2 regions of the Ensifer sp. GW101-20A05 genome follow, and region 2 is predicted to be linked to the other one. Evidence: predicted binding sites of a transcription regulator. Region 2 holds the regulator's gene; the other holds the start of a gene.
The links. Region 2 encodes PhoB, which activates phosphate uptake and scavenging genes when phosphate is short. Its sites were predicted from a motif close to TGTCATNNANCTGTCAT; they were not measured.
Positions count from the first base shown of each region.

Region 1 (3,409 bases), on a different contig from region 2:
GCGGCCAGGAAGAGACGACGCGTGACGTCGATGCGATCCGGATAACCGTCGCCGTCCTTGTCCTCGTAGTTCGGGAAGCCGGCGTCGTCATAGGTGCCGACCTTCGCGCGCATGTCCTCGCCCGGCTTCTCGTCGTCGACGGTGCCGATGATGGCGACGCCGTGGGTGTGGTCACCGGTGACGACGATCATCGTGTCGGGATTGGCAGCAGCGAATTCGCGGGCCACGCCCACGGCCTTGTCGAACTCGATCGTTTCGACGAGTGCGCGGTCCCAGTCGAGCGGATGGCTCATCTTGTCGACCGAAGCGGCTTCGACCATCAGGAAGAAGCCTTCCGGGTTCTTGGAGAGCTTGTCGAGCGCGACCTTGGTCATCTCGACAAGACCGGGCTGGTTCGGGAATTTCTCGACGGTGCCCTTCTTGAGGAATTCACGGTCGAGCGTCACGTCCATGTTGCCGGTGTGGAAGAGACCAAGCAGCTTGTCCTGGTTGGAGCCGGTGGCAGCGGCCAGTTCCGTCTTGTCGGTCGCGAGCGCGTAGCCGGCGTTCTTGAATTCCGCGATGTAGTCCTTGTCGTCCTTGCGCTTGGAGCCCGGTACGTCCTTGCCGAGGAAATAGGCGGAGCCGCCGCCGAGAAGCACGTCCGGCTTGACATCGAACAGCATGCCGACAATCTCCGCCTTGTCGCCGCGCTTGCGGGTGTGCGAGACGACGGCTGCCGGCGTGGCGTCCTCAACTTCGGCGGTCGTCACGATACCGACGGACTTTTTGGTGGTACGGCGCAGTGCCTCGGCAATCGTCTCGATCTTCGGGTCGTCGAGGCTTGCCGGCGTGCGGTCGGCATAGACGCCGAGCGCGTTGACGCGCGACTTGTGGCCGGTCATGTAGGCCGACATGGTATTGGCGCTGTCCGTTGCGATCGAATGCGTCGAGGACGTGCCGATGAAGGCGACCGGCGGGATGTCGTCCATGGCGAGGCGGCCATTCGCCTTGCCGCCCGTCATACCCTTCGACATGATGCGCGCGCCCGTGCGGTGGGCGACGGAGAGGCCGTCGGCGATCAGGAAGATGACGTTTTTCGCCTTCGGCTCGGCGGCGGTGCCGTAGACATCCCAGCCCACCGACTGCGTTTCGCTGCCGGCTGAAACCTCAACCTTGTAGGCGCCGGCCGTGCCGATCGTCAGGCCGCGCAGGACGAGGGCGGAACCGAGTACCTTGTCTTCCGCGCCCTTTTCCTCGACGACGAATTCGGCCTTCTTGCCGAAAACGGTTTCGTAGTCCTGGCCGTTGACGGTGACCTTCACGTCTTCCGGTTTCACGACAGTATCGAACTCTACCTTGAAGTCGAACGGCGAACCGACGAGGATCGTCGCGCGATCGATGGGATAAACAGTCGCGGCCTGTGCTGCGCCGGAAAGGATCGTTGCCGATGCCAGGGCGAGGAGAAGTTTACGCATGGGAGAGCCTCTCTTGAGCGGTGGTTACCCTTCTTGCGATAGAAACTCAGCGTGACAGGCGTATTACAGCCGCATCAAGGAGGCGCTTTCGGCCTTCCCGATACCGGTTCGGTCGTGAGGGAGACCTGCACTCTCGTGGATAGCATCCGCTCCGCTTCCTGGACGATACCAGCTCTGAGCTGAGCTCTGGGCCAAAGAGACACCGACCTTGGGAGTTGAACTGTGCATCCGTTGCCTTGATGGGATCGGAACCGAAGACCCGTGGTTCGCATGCATATCCGTCGAACGAGGGTCGCGCCGAAGTGGTGGACGAGTATCAGCCTCCGTGATGTCTGGGAGACGCGGGACGCCCGGATCTCCTCGCATCAGTGCATACAGAGAACTTACCGAGATAGACGAGCGTAACGGCGCCGCGTGACAGTGGTGCCGGATTCTCGGGGTGGAGAGCAAGCAGGGGCAGCAATCACGGTCGTCCGTCGTCAAAGCCCTCAGCGGCGTCTCTGGCTACGTCCCGACAGGCGTGCCGGACGAAACCTACAAGGTTGCTCGCAAAATAGCCGCTACGAACCGATCGTCGCCCTTCCGGGTGTGGAGCCGGACACCATCCCCCACCAAACTTCCGAGCAAGTCGAATTGCTCCTCCGAGCGCAACGCGAAACTCAAGTTCAGCACGAAACATTATGCGATTTTCGAGCTCCCCCCGCCGCGCATAACGTGGATCGGTTTCACGCCTCCTCCCAGAGTCGGTTAAGTTCAAAGGGCCTCGGCGCCTCTTCTTCGGTCGCAGTCTGTTTGTAGCACACCGCGCCTCACCGTCCTGCTTCCTTGACCACTCCCCTTCCCTTACAATCCCTTCTGAACACAGTGGAGTTCTGCCATGAGCGAAGACGCCTTTAACATGTCGATCCGCAAGTTCCTGAAGGAAGTCGGCATCACCTCGCAGCGCAAGATCGAGGAGACGGTGCGCGAAGGGCAAACCGGCGGCCAAAAGCTGAAGGTCCGCATGACGCTGACGGCGGAAGGCACCGACCTCGACCACGTGGTGACCGGCGAGATCGAACTTCCATAGGAAGCATCGAGCTTCCTACGTGAAACGTCGCATCCCCTCGTACGAATTCGGGGCCGTCAGAAACACGCCATTCAAAATTATCACTACATTGGAATTGCCAGTGATATCTCGCCTATCGCTGGCAACCAGAGCCATATAGTTCGAGCTTGAATTACCCTGCACTTGCAAATGGCAAGCAGCCGGGCGGCCGGTTTCACGCCTTCTTAACCATGAATTGTGAAAATGTGCCCATCCGGTGGGTATGATGCCGACCGTTCGTTTGGGGTGAAAAGTGCATGCGTAAGCCGCAAGATCAGAAGCTATCCTCTGACGCTCCCATACCGGAGTCCGGGTACATCGTCTCCCGCCGCGCCGTACTTTCGGGCCTCGGTGTCATGACCCTGCTTGGCGCTTCCGGCTGCTCGCAGACGCTGGAACTCCCTTCGCTGGGACCAATCGAGCCGTCTGGTGGTATGCCGCCTGTGGGCGTTGACCACATGCCGACCGGGTCCATCCGCCCGATCCCACCGATCAGCGTCGACAGCAACATCACCGACAATAGCACGATGTATGCCTCGCTGGTCGACAATGGTTTCGTGATCCCGGAAATCCCATTCCAGAAGGTCAGGCCGGAATTCCGGCGTCAGATTGTTATCGATCCGACCGGCGAGGCGCCGGGTACGATCGTGGTGCGGCTCAACGAGCGGCATCTCTATTGGGTGCAGGAAGGCGGCGAAGCGATCCGTTACGGCGTCGGCATCGGCAAGGCCGGCTTCGAATGGAACGGCCGCGCGGAGATCCAGTACACAAAGGAGTGGCCCACCTGGACGCCGCCCAGAGAGATGATCGCGCGCAAGCCGGAACTGGTGAAATGGACGGGCGGTCAGCCAGGCGGGCTCGACAA
Region 1 is NZ_JBWKZT010000011.1:172,678-176,086, reverse strand. It holds gene AC070A_RS24525 (alkaline phosphatase) at 1-1,457, opposite strand, end outside; gene AC070A_RS24520 (DUF6494 family protein) at 2,335-2,526, shown strand; gene AC070A_RS24515 (L,D-transpeptidase) at 2,802-3,409, shown strand, end outside.
Region 1: a site for PhoB is predicted at 1,509-1,525, ahead of AC070A_RS24525 (alkaline phosphatase). Genes of this name have one in related genera too.

Region 2 (3,409 bases):
CATGCCGGCGGCCGCCTCTTCCGTCGCCAGGCAAGCGCCGAGCGGGAAGCCGCCACCGATACCCTTGGCAACGGCCATGATATCCGGGCGGATGCCCGTCCACTCATGGGCAAAAAGCTTGCCGGTGCGGCCGACGCCGGTCTGAACCTCGTCGAGGATCAGGAGCAGGCCGAATTCGTCGCAGAGGGCGCGCAGTTCCTGCATGAATTCCTTGGTCGCGGGACGGATGCCGCCCTCGCCCTGGATCGGCTCGATCAGGATCGCGGCGGTCTCCTCGGTGATCGCATTCTTGACGGCCGCGATGTCGCCGAACGGAACCTGGTAGAACCCTGGGGCCTTTGGCCCGAAACCTTCAATGTACTTTTGCTGACCACCGGCGGCGATCGTCGCGATCGTGCGACCGTGGAACGCGCCCTCGAAGGTGATGATGTGAAACTTCTCCGGCTGGCCTTTGGCGAAGTGGTACCGCCGCGCCGTCTTGATCGCGCATTCCAGCGCTTCCGCACCGGAATTGGTGAAGAAGACCCGATCGGCAAAGGTGACGGCCGCCAAGCGGCGTCCAAGACTTTCCTGACCGGGAACTTCGTAAAGGTTGGAAAGGTGCCAGACCTTCTCGGCCTGCGCCTTCAGCGCCTCGACGAGATGCGGATGCGCGTGGCCGAGCGAGTTCACGGCAACGCCGGCGGCGAAGTCGAGATAGCGCGAGCCGTCTTCGGCGATCAGCCAGACGCCCTCTCCTCGCTCGAAACGCAACGGCGCGCGCATGTAGGTATCGTAAAGCGGCGTGGTTGCAGTCATGCGAGGCTCTCCTTACTCCAGTCGGCATCGGTCCCGCTGCTTCATGCGGCCCGATAAAAATCAAAAATGCCGCCTTTCGGCGGCGCAGGCACTATTCCTATTTCGCGCCGCAATGTCAATAAAACCAAGCCTTGCAGTGCAACAGAGAAGCCCGTTTCCCGGCGGCGAAAAAATCGCCCGGAAGGGCTTGCAAAAATGCAACGCCAGCCGAGCAAGTTGGGGAAAACTACGAAATCGATTCGGCGTGAATCCCGGGACTCTTGCCACGGAGTCCGACGGTCAGTACGTTAACATTCAATTACTAGACGCATGCGGCGGACCTAGTCACCAAAAGAGTTATCGCGTTTGCAACCTCGGGATTCAACCGGGGTGCGGTGAGGGATTCTGCCATCCCCAACGCTGAGAACGGAGAGTGCAGAAATGAACTGGACTGACGAGCGGGTGGAGAAACTGAAGAAGCTTTGGTCCGAGGGCCTGAGCGCAAGCCAGATCGCGGCACAGCTCGGCGGCGTCAGCCGTAACGCTGTCATCGGCAAGGTTCATCGCCTGAGCCTTCCAGGCCGTGCCAAAGCCGGCGGCAGCACCACTGCGGCGGCCCGCCCGAAGCGGCCGACCTCGGCGCCGCGCGCTCCGAACTACGCCTCGCGCGTTTCGACCCGCACCGTTGCCCGTCCGTCCGGCGCCACCGTTCTCAAGGAAGAGATCGAAGTCGATCTCGTTGCCGAGCAGGATTTCAGCATCCAGACCGACGTGGTCGTGCCGATGTCGCGCCGCCTCGAGCTAACCCAGCTCACGGAACGCACCTGCAAGTGGCCGATCGGCGACCCGCTGAAGGAAGAGTTCCACTTCTGCGGCAACGATTCCCCGGAAGCTTCGCCCTATTGCAGCTTTCATGCGCGGCTTGCCTACCAGCCGTCCGCCGAGCGCCGTCGGATGCGCTAAGGATCCGCACAGGACCAAAACGAAAGGGGCCGATCGGCCCCTTTTTTATTGACTTCTGTTTGCCCTTCTCAGCTTTCGAGCGAGTAGCCGGCGCCGCGCACGGTGCGGATGACATCAGGCATGGTCGAGAAGTTCAGCGCCTTGCGCAGGCGGCCGACATGCACGTCGACGGTCCGCTCGTCGACATAGATGTCGTGGCCCCAGACGCCGTCCAGCAACTGCGAGCGCGAGAAGACACGGCCCGGAGAGGACATCAGGAACTCCAGCAGGCGGAACTCTGTCGGCCCCAGGCGAACTTCGCGGCTGCGGCGATGGACGCGATGGGTTTCCCGGTCGAGCTCGATGTCGCCGCAGCGCAGCAGCGTCGAGAGAACTTCGGGCTTCGCCCGGCGGAGCATCGCCTTGACGCGGGCCATCAGCTCCGGCGTGGAGAAGGGCTTGACCACATAGTCGTCGGCACCGGTCGCCAGACCGCGAACGCGCTCGCTTTCCTCGCCGCGCGCCGTCAGCATGATAATCGGCAGCCGCTCCGTCTCCGGGCGCTGGCGCAACCTACGGCAAAGCTCGATGCCGGAGACGCCAGGCAACATCCAGTCGAGGATCAGAAGGTCGGGCAGGCGTTCCTGTAGCCGGATCTCCGCCTCGTCACCCCTGAGGATCGTATCGACGTCGAAGCCTTCAGCTTCCAGATTGTAACGCAGCAGGACGCTCAGCGCCTCTTCGTCTTCGACCACGGCGATTTTTGGCAACATCAGGTAACGTCTCCTTACCGCGAGCGCCGCGCGGGTCCAGCGGACCGGCCGGCACTCAGACACTCTAAATCTGGAGCACATCCGCCGTTTTCAAAGGCGGGGCGAAAACCGCATGCTTCAGATACAGGAATTCGGGGCCGCGACCGAAGCCGCGACCGGATGATATTCATGGGGCATGCATTGCGAACGGCGCGTTTAACGCCAGAGCGGGATGAGGAAAAGTGTATGCGGTTGTCCCCCGCATCCCGCTCCAACCTTCTAGTCGTTGACCGAGCCCAACGTCGACGTGTTGTCATCCTTCGGGCGCTCGCCCTCCGGCTGGGCACCCGTCGCCATGTAATAGATCGTCTCGGCGATGTTGGTCGCGTGGTCGCCGATACGCTCGATGTTCTTGGCACAGAACAGAAGATGCGTGCAGGGCGTGATGTTGCGCGGATCTTCCATCATGTAGGTGAGCAACTCGCGGAACAGCGAGGTGTAGATCGCGTCGATCTCCTCGTCGCGCTCACGAATGCTGTTGGCCTTTTCCGGCGAACGCGACGCATAGACGTCGAGCACTTCCTTGAGCTGCACCAGAGCGAGCTCGGCGAGGTGCTCGAGACCGCGGGCGAGCTTGCGCGGGATGCCCGAACCGGCAACCGCGATCACGCGTTTGGCAGTGTTCTTGCCGAGGTCGCCGACACGCTCCAGGTCGGAGGCGATGCGGATCGACCCCATGATCTCGCGAAGGTCGGCGGCGACCGGCTGGCGCTTGGCGATCGTGACGATCGCCTTCTCGCCGATCTGACGCTCGGCATCATCGAGAACAGTGTCGTCCGAGATTACCTTTTGCGCCAGCGCCAGGTCGGAATTGACCAGAGCGCGGACGGATTCGGCGACCATCTGCTCGGCGAGACCGCCCATTTCCGAGATGCGGC
Region 2 is NZ_JBWKZT010000003.1:463,946-467,354, reverse strand. It holds gene AC070A_RS11480 (aspartate aminotransferase family protein) at 1-798, opposite strand, end outside; gene AC070A_RS11475 (GcrA family cell cycle regulator) at 1,219-1,740, shown strand; gene phoB (phosphate regulon transcriptional regulator PhoB) at 1,809-2,492, opposite strand; gene phoU (phosphate signaling complex protein PhoU) at 2,751-3,409, opposite strand, start outside.